Regions from separate parts of the Pseudomonas syringae pv. tomato str. DC3000 genome, predicted to be linked through region 2. Evidence: predicted binding sites of a transcription regulator. Region 2 holds the regulator's gene; each other region holds the start of a gene.
The links. The regulator FliA, encoded in region 2, starts transcription of late flagellar genes. The targets are predictions, from matches to a motif close to CTAAAGTTTNNNNNNNNNNNGCCGNTAA.
Positions count from the first base shown of each region.

Region 1 (4,167 bases), 1.3 Mb from region 2:
GGTTGCGCGATATGCCGAATGTGGTGACCGAGGCAGCGCCCCGGCCGCAGCCGGCGTTATGGCGCAGGGTGTTGAAGCGGATGGAATGCAAACGCACCGTTGATTGATGAACCCTATACCGTCAAAAACCGTAACGCTGATCGCGTGTTATTCATGGAGGGCGGCCGCATCGTGGCCAACGGCAGCCCGGGCGAGATTCTGCTCAACCCGGAAAATGAACGCACCCGACGCTTTCTGCAGTTGGTTGAACAGCTCTGACGTTCAGCGCTGCTTTTTGCTACACGTTATGAGCACTACACGCTGCGCGGGTCAGATCCGAAAGCGCGCAACCATGCCTTGCAGGTTACTGCCCAGGCGCGCCAGTTCTACCGTGGACGCTGCGCTTTGCTCGGTCGCGGTGGCGGACTGATCGGCGATGTCACGCACACTGATGACACTGCGATTGATTTCATCGGTGACGGCGCTTTGTTCCTCGGCGGCGGCGGAAATCTGCTGGCTCATTTGTTCGATGGTGACGATCGAGCGAGTGATCTCCACCAGCGATTGCTCAGCCTGGCGGGCCAGTTCCACGGTGCCTTCAGTACGCTGGCGGCTGGCGTCCATCAGCTCCGACGCGGCTCCAGTGCCGTGTTGCAACGCCTGAATCAATGCTTCAATTTCAGTGGTGGATTTTTGCGTACGCTGCGCCAGCGAACGCACCTCATCGGCGACCACGGCAAAGCCACGACCTTGCTCACCGGCACGTGCAGCCTCGATAGCCGCGTTGAGCGCCAGCAGGTTGGTCTGCTCGGCGACCGCCTTGATCACATCGATCACCCCGCCGATCTTGTCACTGTCCTGAATCAGACGCTGCATGGCCTGCCCCAACTGCCCGACTTCACCGGCCAACTGGCTGATTTCGCGAGTGGCGTGTTGCACCACGCTGCTGCCGTGGGCGGCACGATCGCTCGCCTGTCTGGCAGCCTGCGCGGCGTCCTCAGTGTTCTGCGCAACTTCCTGCACGGTAGAGGCCATCTGGTTCATGGCGGTGGCCACCTGATCGACTTCCATTTTCTGTTGAGTCACGCCAGCGCTGGTCTGCTCACTGACCGCTGAAAGCTCTTCGGCTGCCGTGGCGATTTGCGTCACGCCATTGCTGATACCGCCAATCAGCGTGCGCAGCGATACGGTCATGTGTTGCATGGTGTTTTGCAGCAGGCCCAGTTCATCCTGGCGAGTGGTGCTGATGTCGTTTGTCAGATCACCGTCGGCAATGCGCCGTGCTGCGATCACAGTGGCGTTGAGCGGACGGGTAATCTGACGGGTGATCAGGATGGCCGCCAACACACCCAGCAACAGTGCGATCAACGCCACCGTGAGCAACTGAGTGACCGCACTGTCTTTTTCCTTGTTGGCACTTACCACCTGACCGGCCATCAGGCCATCGGCACTCTTGAGGATGTCCAGCGACTGTTGACGCAGCGTGTCGCGGATCTGGTCGTTCTGTTGCATCATCTGCGAAATGGACACCATCAGCGACTTGTACTGTTGCAACGCCGCAAGCGCGGTGTCGACAGCAGGCATGGCCTGGTTCGGCAACAGGGTACGAGCGCTCGTGACCTGCGCAATCAGGCCGTCTGCAGCATCGAAGGTAATCTGCTTGTTGTCGGCCGTAGGAATGCTGATATAGCGACGGAACACCAGGCGAAAGTTGGTCATGCCGTTGCGCAAATCGCCGGCGATCTTCACTTGATCAATACTGTTCTGATCAAGCGAGCGAGAAGCATCTTCGAATGTCTTTTGCAGCAGCGTTTCAAAGCTTGCACTGACCTGCTCGGAGATAGCAATGAGCGGCTGCATGGCCTGATCGATTTTCTGATTGTTGTCGACCAGTTGATTGAACGTCAGTCGCAACCCGCCCGCCTGGTCACGGATACTTCTGAGGATATCGGCGTTGGCCGGGACGGTCAGAATCCTGAGACCTTCTTCGATCGTCTTGCCCAGGCTATCAAGCGCAGTGCCGTAACTTTGCGCGTTGCCGGCGTCAGGCTTGGCCGCGTAAATCTGGGCAGCGATTCTGATACTCAGCACGTCGGCTTTCACCTCCGCGACCCTGGACGCCTTGCCCAGGCGCTCGATCAGCAGGTTTGTGCTGAGGTAACCAATAGCGGTTACTGTCAGTACACCCAAAAGAATCATCCCGAAGCCGATACTCAGTTTCTTGCTGACGTTCAGATTGTCCAGCCATGTCGATTTCATCAATTGCGCCTTGGTATATTTCGGGATACCCAAGGATCGACGTGGCGCTCGACAACTTGATAGTCATTGCGATTGCAAAGATTGATCGGACACATAGCGATATAACATGAGCGTATTCACGGTTTTAGGGTAAGTGAGCGGCATCGCCCGTACCGCCTGTAGCCAAGCCTCGGCACGCCGCCCAGGCGCCCTGTAGGCATGCATCATTCTGGCTGATAGTAACCTTTGGTTTATTCGATTCGTTAATAACACCCCTCGCGCAACAGAATCCGCCCATCGTTTATTATCGGCGGAACTTCTCATGACCCAGACACTCAGCCATCTGCGCTACCCTCTCACCGCCCTCGCGTTGATCGTGATCAGTGCGTGCGGCGGCGGCGCGCAACAGGCCGCCACCGCACCCGGCGCAGCCAAGGTCACCGTGGCCAAGGTGCTGGAGCAACCGGTCAACGAATGGGATGAGTTCACGGGGCGCCTTGAAGCACCGGAAACTGTTGAAGTTCGCCCTCGCGTATCTGGCCAGATCGATCAGGTCGCGTTCACCGATGGCTCGGTGGTCAAAAAAGGTGACCTGCTGTTCCAGATCGACCCTCGCCCGTTCCAGTCCGAAGTCCGCCGTCTTGAAGCCCAGTTGCAACAAGCCCGTGCGGTCGCATCACGTAGCGACAGCGAAGCCCAGCGCGGTGAGCGTCTGCGCAGCAACAACGCTATTTCCGCCGAGCTGGCCGATTCGCGCAGTACCTCGGCACAGGAAGCCAAAGCCGGCGTTGCAGCCATTCAGGCGCAACTGGACCTGGCCCGACTTAACCTCAGTTTCACCCGCGTGACCGCTCCGATTGCAGGCCGCGTGAGCCGTGCCGAGATTACTGCGGGTAACATTGTCACTGCAGATGTCACTGCACTGACCAGCGTGGTCTCCACCGACAAGGTCTACGCCTACTTCGACGCCGACGAGCGTGTCTTCCTCAAGTACACCGAACTCGCCCGCAAAGGCCAGCGCGGCCAGACCACGCCGGTCTACCTGGGGCTGTCCAATGAAACCGGCAACCCGCACCTGGGCCAGATGAACTTCGTCGACAATCAGGTCAACCCGAGGACCGGCACCATTCGTGGTCGAGCGGTGTTCGACAACACTGACGGCAGCTTCACACCGGGGCTGTATGCACGGCTGAAACTGGTTGGCAGCGGCACCTACTCGGCAGTGCTGATCAACGACGAAGCGGTCGGCACCGATCTGGGCAAGAAGTTTGTGCTGGTGATGGACAAGGACAACAAGCCTGCTTACAGGGCTGTTGAACTGGGCCCGAAAATCGAAGGCCTGCGTATTGTGCGCAACGGACTGGCAAAGGACGACACCATCGTCGTCAAAGGCTTGCAGCGTGTGCGCCCCGGCCAGCCTGTAGACCCTGAAATCACCCCGATGGCCAGCGCCGACACCCTCGCCGCACTGCAAAAACAACGCCAGGCCCTCGACGCCAGCACCCAGCCACAGGTGACGTCCAAAGCCGCCGTCAAAATCGCCAGCGCCTCCGCGCCGCGCGACTAAGGGACTCGTCCGATGAACTTCTCCAAATTCTTTATTTCACGGCCGATCTTCGCCGCAGTGCTGTCGCTGCTGATCCTGATCGCCGGTGCAATCTCGCTGTTCCAGTTGCCGATCAGTGAATACCCGGAAGTCGTGCCGCCGACCGTAGTGGTACGCGCCAGCTTCCCCGGCGCCAACCCCAAGGTGATCGGCGAAACCGTCGCTTCGCCGCTGGAACAGGCCATCACCGGTGTCGAGGGCATGCTCTACATGTCGTCCCAGGCCACCGCCGACGGCAAACTGACCCTGACCATCACCTTTGCGCTGGGCACCGAGCTGGACAACGCTCAAGTGCAGGTGCAGAACCGCGTGACACGGACCGAGCCCAAGCTGCCCGAGGAAGT
Region 1 covers NC_004578.1:3,480,597-3,484,763, forward strand. Annotated here, with positions in the region: gene PSPTO_RS16020 (BRO-N domain-containing protein) at 1-107, shown strand, start outside; partial or broken gene PSPTO_RS16025 (amino acid ABC transporter ATP-binding protein) at 136-258, shown strand; gene PSPTO_RS16030 (methyl-accepting chemotaxis protein) at 310-2,238, opposite strand; gene mexE (multidrug efflux RND transporter periplasmic adaptor subunit MexE) at 2,540-3,784, shown strand; gene PSPTO_RS16040 (efflux RND transporter permease subunit) at 3,797-4,167, shown strand, end outside.
Region 1: a site for FliA is predicted at 2,373-2,400, ahead of PSPTO_RS16030 (methyl-accepting chemotaxis protein). Genes of this name have one in related genera too.

Region 2 (4,167 bases):
TATGGGCAAGACCACCACTCTGGCCAAACTGGCGGCACGTTATGTGTTGAAGTACGGCCCGCAGAATATCGCCCTGGTCAGTATGGACAGTTTCCGCATCGGCGCGCAGGAACAGCTCAAGACTCTTGGGCGCATCCTCAACGTGCCGGTCACCCATGTCGATCCGGGCCAGTCGCTGGTTCAGGCGCTGGAGCCTTTGCTGCGCAAGCGCGTGGTGCTGATCGATACCGCCGGGCTGCAGGCCAGTGATCCTGCGCTGCGCATGCAGCTTGAAAGCCTGGCAGGGCGCGGCATCAAATCACGTAACTACCTGGTGCTGGCGACGACCAGCCAGAAGCAGGTGCTGACCGCTGCGTATCACAGTTACAAACGGTGTGGCCTGGCCGGATGCATTCTGACCAAGCTTGATGAAACAGCCAGCCTGGGCGAAGTCCTGAGCCTGGCGATCAGTCACGAGTTACCGGTGGCCTACCTCACGGACGGTCCACGTATTCCTGATGACCTGCACACTCCACGACGTCATCAACTGGTGAGTCGTGCGGTGAGTGTGCAGATGCAGGATGAGCCTAGCGAGGAAGCGATGGCGGATATGTTTGCTGACCTCTATCACACCCCTGGCAAGAGAGTGGGTTAAGTGATGGATATTTTTGGAATGTCCCTGCGTCAACGGTCTGCCATGCGGTGTTCATTTGCGAACGTGCAGCCCTTGATGTGGTTTCGGTCTACGCAAGACAAGGTAAAGAAATAACATGGGCAGCATGCATCCCGTACAGGTTATCGCGGTGACCGGTGGCAAAGGTGGCGTCGGTAAGACTAACGTGTCAGTGAACCTATCACTGGCCCTCGCCGAGCTTGGCCGGCGCGTCATGCTGCTGGATGCCGATCTTGGCCTGGCCAATGTCGACGTTCTGCTTGGGCTGACGCCTAAACGCACGCTTGCCGATGTGATAGAGGGTCGCTGTGAGTTGCGCGACGTTCTGTTGCAGGGGCCGGGCGGGGTTCGTATCGTGCCTGCGGCCTCTGGCACCCAGAGCATGGTGCACCTGTCACCGGCCCAGCATGCCGGCCTTATTCAGGCGTTCAGCGAGATTGGCGACAACCTCGATGTGCTGGTGATCGATACCGCTGCCGGTATCGGCGAGTCGGTGGTCAGCTTCGTGCGCGCCGCTCAGGAAGTGCTGCTGGTGGTGTGCGACGAGCCCACGTCGATCACCGATGCGTACGCCCTGATCAAACTGCTCAATCGCGACTACGGCATGAACCGTTTCCGGGTGCTGGCCAACATGGCCCAGAGCCCGCAGGAAGGACGCAACCTGTTCGCCAAACTCACCAAAGTGACTGATCGTTTTCTTGATGTTGCCCTGCAATATGTAGGTGCCGTGCCGTACGACGAGTGCGTGCGCAAGGCGGTACAAAAGCAGCGTGCCGTCTACGAAGCATTCCCGCGTTCCAAATGTGCGCTGGCTTTCAAGGCCATTGCCCAGAAGGTTGATACCTGGCCGTTGCCAGCCAACCCGCGGGGTCATCTCGAGTTCTTCGTTGAGCGACTCGTTCACCAGACCAGTGCGGGGCCTGTGCAATGACTGCGAGCGGCTACCAGATGTACAGCAAAACCTCCCGTAATTCGCAGTACGAGTTGATCGAGCGTTATGCGCCGCTGGTCAAGCGTATCGCTTATCATCTGCTGGCGCGCTTGCCGGCCAGTGTGCAGGTCGAGGATCTGATTCAGGCTGGTATGATCGGCCTGCTCGAGGTTTCCACCAAGTATGATTCCACCAAGGGTGCGAGTTTCGAGACCTATGCCGGTATTCGCATTCGTGGTGCAATGCTCGATGAGGTTCGCAAGGGGGACTGGGCACCTCGCTCGGTTCACCGCAATACCCGTATGGTCAGTGACGCAATTCGCGCAATTGAAGCTAAAACCGGTCGTGACGCTAAAGATCACGAGGTTGCGGCCGAACTCCAGTTGAGTCTTGATGATTATTACGGGATTTTGAATGACACCTTGGGCAGCCGCCTCTTCAGTTTCGACGACCTGCTGCAGGACGGCGATCATGAAGGGCTGCACGAGGACGGCGCAAGCGGTTCGCTTGAGCCATCACGCGACCTGGAAGACGAGCGCTTCCAGGCAGCGTTGGCCGATGCAATTGCCAATTTGCCAGAGCGCGAGCGTCTGGTGTTGGCGCTGTACTACGACGAAGAGCTGAACCTCAAGGAAATCGGAGAGGTTCTTGGTGTCAGCGAATCTCGAGTCAGTCAGTTACACAGCCAGTGCGCAGCTCGTTTGCGAGGGCGTTTGGGGGAGTGGCGAGCGCGTTGACGGCAGTGCGCGACGTTTGTCGTGCGTTGTCTGCATGCCGGCTGTGCAAAGCGTTACGTGGTAGCAGGATAGACGAGGCAAGGGCCTGTCGGGCAATGTCTCGATGGGCTTTAGTCGCAGTCTTGACTGTCGTTGTGCCAAGCCCGTCGTCGTTTCGTATAGCTGGGGGTGTGCTGTGCCAGTATTGAGTGAACAGCGTGTTCAGGTGCTGAACGCGTTAAAGACTGCTTGGAGGTCGAATTGGACAAGAACATGAAAATCCTCATCGTTGATGACTTCTCAACGATGCGGCGGATCATCAAGAATCTGTTGCGTGATCTGGGGTTTACCAACACATCTGAAGCGGATGACGGTCTGACCGCATTGCCGATGCTGCAGAGCGGTGCCTTTGACTTTCTGGTGACGGACTGGAACATGCCTGGCATGACCGGTATCGACTTGTTGCGTCAGGTCCGTGCGGACGATCGTCTCAAAAGCCTTCCTGTACTGATGGTTACTGCCGAAGCCAAGCGTGAGCAGATCATTGAAGCTGCCCAGGCCGGGGTGAACGGTTATGTAGTCAAGCCATTCACGGCTCAAGCGCTGAAAGAGAAGATCGAAAAGATCTTTGAACGCGTCAATAGCTGATGCATGCCGTGAGGGCGCTATGGATAACAATGATTCGATGGCCGACTTTGAGTCGACCTTAAAAAGACACGCACAGGAACTCGTCACCAGCCTTGAAAAAGGCCGTTTCGGCGAAGCTGTGCAGCTGATCCATGAGCTCAATCAGACCCGTGACCGCGGCCTTTATCAGGAAGTGGGCAAGCTGACGCGTGAGTTGCACAGTGCAATCGTCAATTTCCACATTGATCCGCATATGCCTCAGGCCGAAGAGGTGTCGCAGATCACGGACGCGACGGAGCGTCTTTCCTACGTCGTCAGGCTGACCGAGAACGCGGCCAACCGTACGATGGATCTGGTCGAGGAAAGCACGCCGATCATGAATGGTCTGAGTTCCGACGCCAAGGCGTTGAGCGAAGACTGGGGACGCTTCATGCGTCGCGAAATCGGTGCCGAAGAGTTTCGTGAACTGGCCAAGCGCGTCGATGGTTTTCTGACGCGTACCGAGAAGGAAAGCCATACGGTTTCCGCGCACCTCAACGATATTCTGCTTGCTCAGGATTACCAGGACCTCACCGGTCAGGTGATCAAGCGCGTCACGCAACTGGTGACCGAAGTAGAGGGCAATTTGCTCAAGCTGGTGCTCATGGCCAGCCATGTCGATCGCTTCGCTGGCATCGAACATGACGAAGAATCCATCCTTGCTGAAAAAGATCCTAAAAAACATCTCGACAAGGGTGAAGGTCCGCAGATTCATGCCGATAAACGTGAAGACGTCGTATCCGGACAGGATGATGTAGACGATCTGCTATCGAGCCTCGGCTTCTAAGGTCTGTTGACGGTTAATTTTAGGGAGCACCCCATGAGCTTCGGCGCCGATGAAGAGATCCTTCAGGATTTTCTGGTAGAGGCCGGCGAAATTCTGGAGCAGTTGTCAGAACAATTGGTCGAGCTGGAAAGCCGACCGGATGATGCTGATCTGCTCAATGCAATTTTTCGCGGTTTTCACACTGTAAAAGGCGGCGCCGGCTTCCTCCAGCTCCATGAGCTGGTGGAGTGCTGCCACATCGCCGAGAACGTGTTCGACATCCTTCGCAAGGGTGAGCGGCGCGTTGATTCCGAACTGATGGATGTGGTCCTGGAAGCTCTGGACACGGTCAACAGCATGTTCGGCCAGGTACGTGAACGGACTGACGTGACTGCGGCGACGCCGGAACTGCTGGCGGCGCTGGCGCGTCTGGCCG
Region 2 covers NC_004578.1:2,163,321-2,167,487, forward strand. Annotated here, with positions in the region: gene flhF (flagellar biosynthesis protein FlhF) at 1-634, shown strand, start outside; gene fleN (flagellar synthesis regulator FleN) at 750-1,583, shown strand; gene fliA (RNA polymerase sigma factor FliA) at 1,580-2,320, shown strand; gene PSPTO_RS10285 (chemotaxis response regulator CheY) at 2,573-2,947, shown strand; gene PSPTO_RS10290 (protein phosphatase CheZ) at 2,967-3,752, shown strand; gene PSPTO_RS10295 (chemotaxis protein CheA) at 3,786-4,167, shown strand, end outside.

Region 3 (4,167 bases), 570 kb from region 2:
AGCGCAGTGATGATACCCGCCGCTTCGCCATGCTGACTGTTCGGCAGGTAGCCGCAATCGCTGCGCGGATACGTGATGACCTTGTGGGTTTCATACAGCGACTGGGCGATATCAAGGGTTTCCTGCGCGCCGAGGCCGAGTTTTTTCGAGCATATTTCCTGCAGGGTGCCTAGGTCGAAAGGCAAGGGTGCGGCTTCGCGCATCCGCTCGGTGCGCAGCTTGACCAACCGTGCGCTGGCAGCATGGCGCATGGCGTCGGCAGCCTGTTGCGCAAGTGGCTGATTCAGGCAGCGATCCTGATCGTCACAGGCGTCCGACGGAGCGCGCCATTGAGCGATGAACGCCTGATTTTCGTGCAGCAGTTTGACGTCGATGGCCCAGAAGGGCGCGGGCACGAAATCTGCGATGCTGCGATCCCGGTCCACTACCAGGCGCAGGGTCGGGGTTTGCACGCGGCCGACTGGCAATACGCCCTGGTAGCCCGATTGGCGACCCAGCAACGTGAACAGACGACTCATGTTCATGCCGATCAGCCAGTCTGCGCGGGACCGGCCCAATGCCGAGTGATACAGGCTGAAGGTGTCGGCGCCGGGCTTGAGCGCTGCCAGCGCCTTGCGAATGGAGGCGTCATCCAGCGCCGACAGCCACAAACGCTGAATCGGTCCGCGATAGCGGCAATGCTCGACCAGTTCGCGGGCGATCATTTCGCCTTCACGGTCAGCGTCGGTGGCGATTACCAGCTCGTTCGCTTCGCCCAGCAACCGCTTGACGGCCTTGAACTGGCTGGCCGTTCTGGGTTTGACCAGCATCTTCCACTTCTCGGGCACGATGGGCAGGTCTTCCAGCACCCAGCGTTTGTAGCGCGCATCGTAGGCATCGGGCGGAGCGGTTTCGAGCAAATGGCCGATGCACCAGGTGACGGTTGCGCTGGCACCGACCCAGCAGCCATCGCCACGGCGGGTTGCGCCAAGCGCAGCCGCAATGTCCTTGGCCTGGGAAGGTTTTTCGCAAAGAAACAGCCGCATGACTACCGTCGTCGATTACCGGTGTGAGGCGGCAAGGATGGACGTTGAACGAACGAGGGGCAAGTTTTATCTGTATGGATATACAGATAAAGGCGTTTTGGCGCTGTCATGCCGGTGGTTCCGAACAGTGCAGCGCCGTTGTTTGAAGAGAGCGTTTACGAGCCAGTGACGTGGGTTCAGCTCAGCAGTTCCGAAAACGCCTTGTCGGCTTCCAGCACGGCGGGCAGCCCGGCAAACAGTGCGTTCAGGTCGATGCCTTCCATCAGCGGGCCGTCTGAAGCTTTTTGCGCGTCGGGCGTGGCACCGCCATTAGTTTCCAGCGCATCCGAGATGATCACGGCCTGCGCCACGATACGCGGCAACGGTGCGTCGTCTGGCGCCTCCAGCGGCTTGGCCTGATAGGCGATGGCTTGCTGGATTACCTGCGGCAAATGCCAGCGGTGGGCCAACTCGGCACCCACTTGCGGGTAGCCGAAACCCAGTTGCAGCGTTTCATTGGCTGCACGCCCCGGCGTGCCGGCCTTGGCTGCGTTGTTCAGGCGCTCGGCAACATCCGGGGCGCCGGTCTGGATCAACAGTTCGCCAATGTTGTGCATGACCCCGCAGGTGAAGGCAATTTCCGGGTCGACACCGGTCTGTTTGGCCAGCATTCGGCAGATCCCGGCAACCTGAAAGCTTTTCAGCCAGAACCCCTTGAGATCGAAACTCGGCCCGGCTTTGAACGCACCCGTCACTGCCGAGGCCATGACCAGGGTGCGTAAGGTGTTGAAGCCCAGACGCATGGCGGCGTCTTCGATACTTGAGGAGTCCCGCGAGTCGCGAAACCTTGCCGAGTTGGCCAAACGCAGCACCTTGGCCGCGATCACCGGGTCTTTCTCGATATTGCGGGCGATGCTTTCGAGGTTGGAGGAGGGGTTATCAAACTGCAGCATCAGGTCCTGAGCCACCTTTGGAATACTCGGGAGACTGTGCAAATCGTCAAAAAGCTTTTCGATACTCAGCATGGCAAAGCCATCCTCTGCAGGGCGGGGATGACTTCAAAGATAGTCAGTTTTCTGTGCTCTGCACGTTTTGCCGCTGATTGTGGGAGGCGGGTCTCACGTGTCGAAAAAAAATAATCAAGGACTTGGCGATGCCGGCCGATACGACAGACAAGCATGCTTGAAAATTTTTGGCACTCGATCCGTTGTGGATTCTGTTGCGTGGAAAAGACGGCAAAGTTGTGAAGTTTGATCGACGATTCAAAGATCGTCCCTATTGGTTTTTGCCGTGGAAGTTAGCGCTATGAAAAATCTGGGCTTCAGCAAGAAAATCCTTCTGGCCGCCGCGCTTATCGTGGTTGTTGCGTTCAGCGTATTTATTGTCATCAATGACTATCGACAACGTCAGTCGCTCAAATCCAGTGTCAAGTCGGAGCTGCAACAACTGGGTACATTGACCACGCAGAACATTCAGACATGGCTGGAAAGCCGCATTCAGTTGCTGCAATCGATGTCCCAGCAAGTCGCCGTGGACGGCAAGGAGCTGCCGCAGTTGCAGCGTGCCATTGGCCTGCCAACGTACAGCGACAACTTCCAGCTCAGTTATTTTGGCAGCACCGAAGGCGTGATGTTTTCGGTGCCGGCCGGTAATCGCCCTGCAGATTACGACCCGCGTGCACGGGGCTGGTACAAGGCCGCACAAAATGCGCCGGGCACCATCGTTACCGAACCGTATATTGCAGCGTCGTCCGGCAAACTGGTCATGACCATTGCCACGCCGGTCAAGATTCAGAACCAGCTTGCCGGTGTCGCCGGTGCTGACATCTCGCTGGACAGCGTTTCCAAAATCATCAACTCGCTGAACTTCGATGGTCACGGTTATGCGTTTCTGGTCAGCGCCGAAGGCAAGATTCTGGTGCATCCGGACAGCAAGCTGGTGCTCAAGAACATCAATGAAGCCTACCCGGTAAATACACCGAAAATCGCCACGGGCGTGACTGAAATCGATTCTGGCAAACAGCCCGAGATCATCTCGTTCACGCCGGTTCAGGGCGTGGCGACCGCCAACTGGTACGTGGCGCTGGTGCTGGAGCAGGATTCTGCCTACGCCATGCTCACCGAGTTCCGCACCTCGGCCATCACGGCAATGGTCGTTGTGGTGATGGTGATCATTCTGCTGCTGGGCCCGTTGATCCGCGTGCTTATGCAGCCGCTGCACCAGATGGGCCGTGCGATGCGCGATATCGCTGACGGTGAGGGCGATCTGACCAAGCGTCTGGCCATCACTTCGCACGATGAGTTCGGCGCATTGGCAGAGTCGTTCAACCACTTTGTCGAGCGTATTCACACCTCGATTCGCGAAGTGGCCTCCACCGCAGCGCAACTGGGCGAAGTCGCCACGCGAGTGGTCAAGGTCTCCAACGCCTCGATGAGCAACTCCGACCAGCAGGCCAATCGCACCGAAAGCGTGGCCGCTGCGATCAACGAACTGGGCGCCGCCGCACAGGAAATCGCCCAGAACGCGGCACGCACCTCGCAACAGTCCAGCGATGCCAGCGGGCTGGCCAGCGACGGCCAGGGCGTGGTGCAGCAGACCATCAAGGCGATGAACGAGCTGTCCGGCAAGATCAGCGAGTCGTGTGTGAACATCGAGAGCCTGAATGGCAAGACTGCTAACATCGGGCAGATTCTCGAAGTGATCACCAGCATTTCCCAGCAAACCAATCTGTTGGCGCTTAACGCTGCTATTGAGGCCGCACGCGCCGGTGAGGCGGGTCGCGGTTTCGCCGTGGTGGCTGACGAGGTGCGCAACCTGGCACACCGCACTCAGGACTCGGCGCAACAAGTGCAAAAGATGATTGAAGAGTTACAGGTCGGCGCTCGTGAAGCGGTGGTCAACATGACTGAAAGCCAGCGTCAGAGCGAGGACAGCGTGGGCATCGCCAACCTGGCCGGCGAGCGTCTGGGCAGCGTGACCCGCCGTATCGAAGAGATCAACGGCATGAACCAGTCGGTGGCGGCTGCAACAGAGGAACAGACCTCGGTGGTTGAGTCGATCAACGTCGACATCACCCACATCAACACCCTCAACCAACAGGGCGTCGACAACCTGCGCCAGACTCTGGAAGCCTGCAACTCCCTGGAAGAACAAGCAGCTCGTC
Region 3 covers NC_004578.1:2,737,130-2,741,296, forward strand. Annotated here, with positions in the region: gene PSPTO_RS12860 (DNA topoisomerase III) at 1-1,025, opposite strand, end outside; gene PSPTO_RS12865 (HDOD domain-containing protein) at 1,202-2,029, opposite strand; gene PSPTO_RS12870 (methyl-accepting chemotaxis protein) at 2,310-4,167, shown strand, end outside.
Region 3: a site for FliA is predicted at 2,144-2,171, ahead of PSPTO_RS12870 (methyl-accepting chemotaxis protein). Genes of this name have one in related genera too.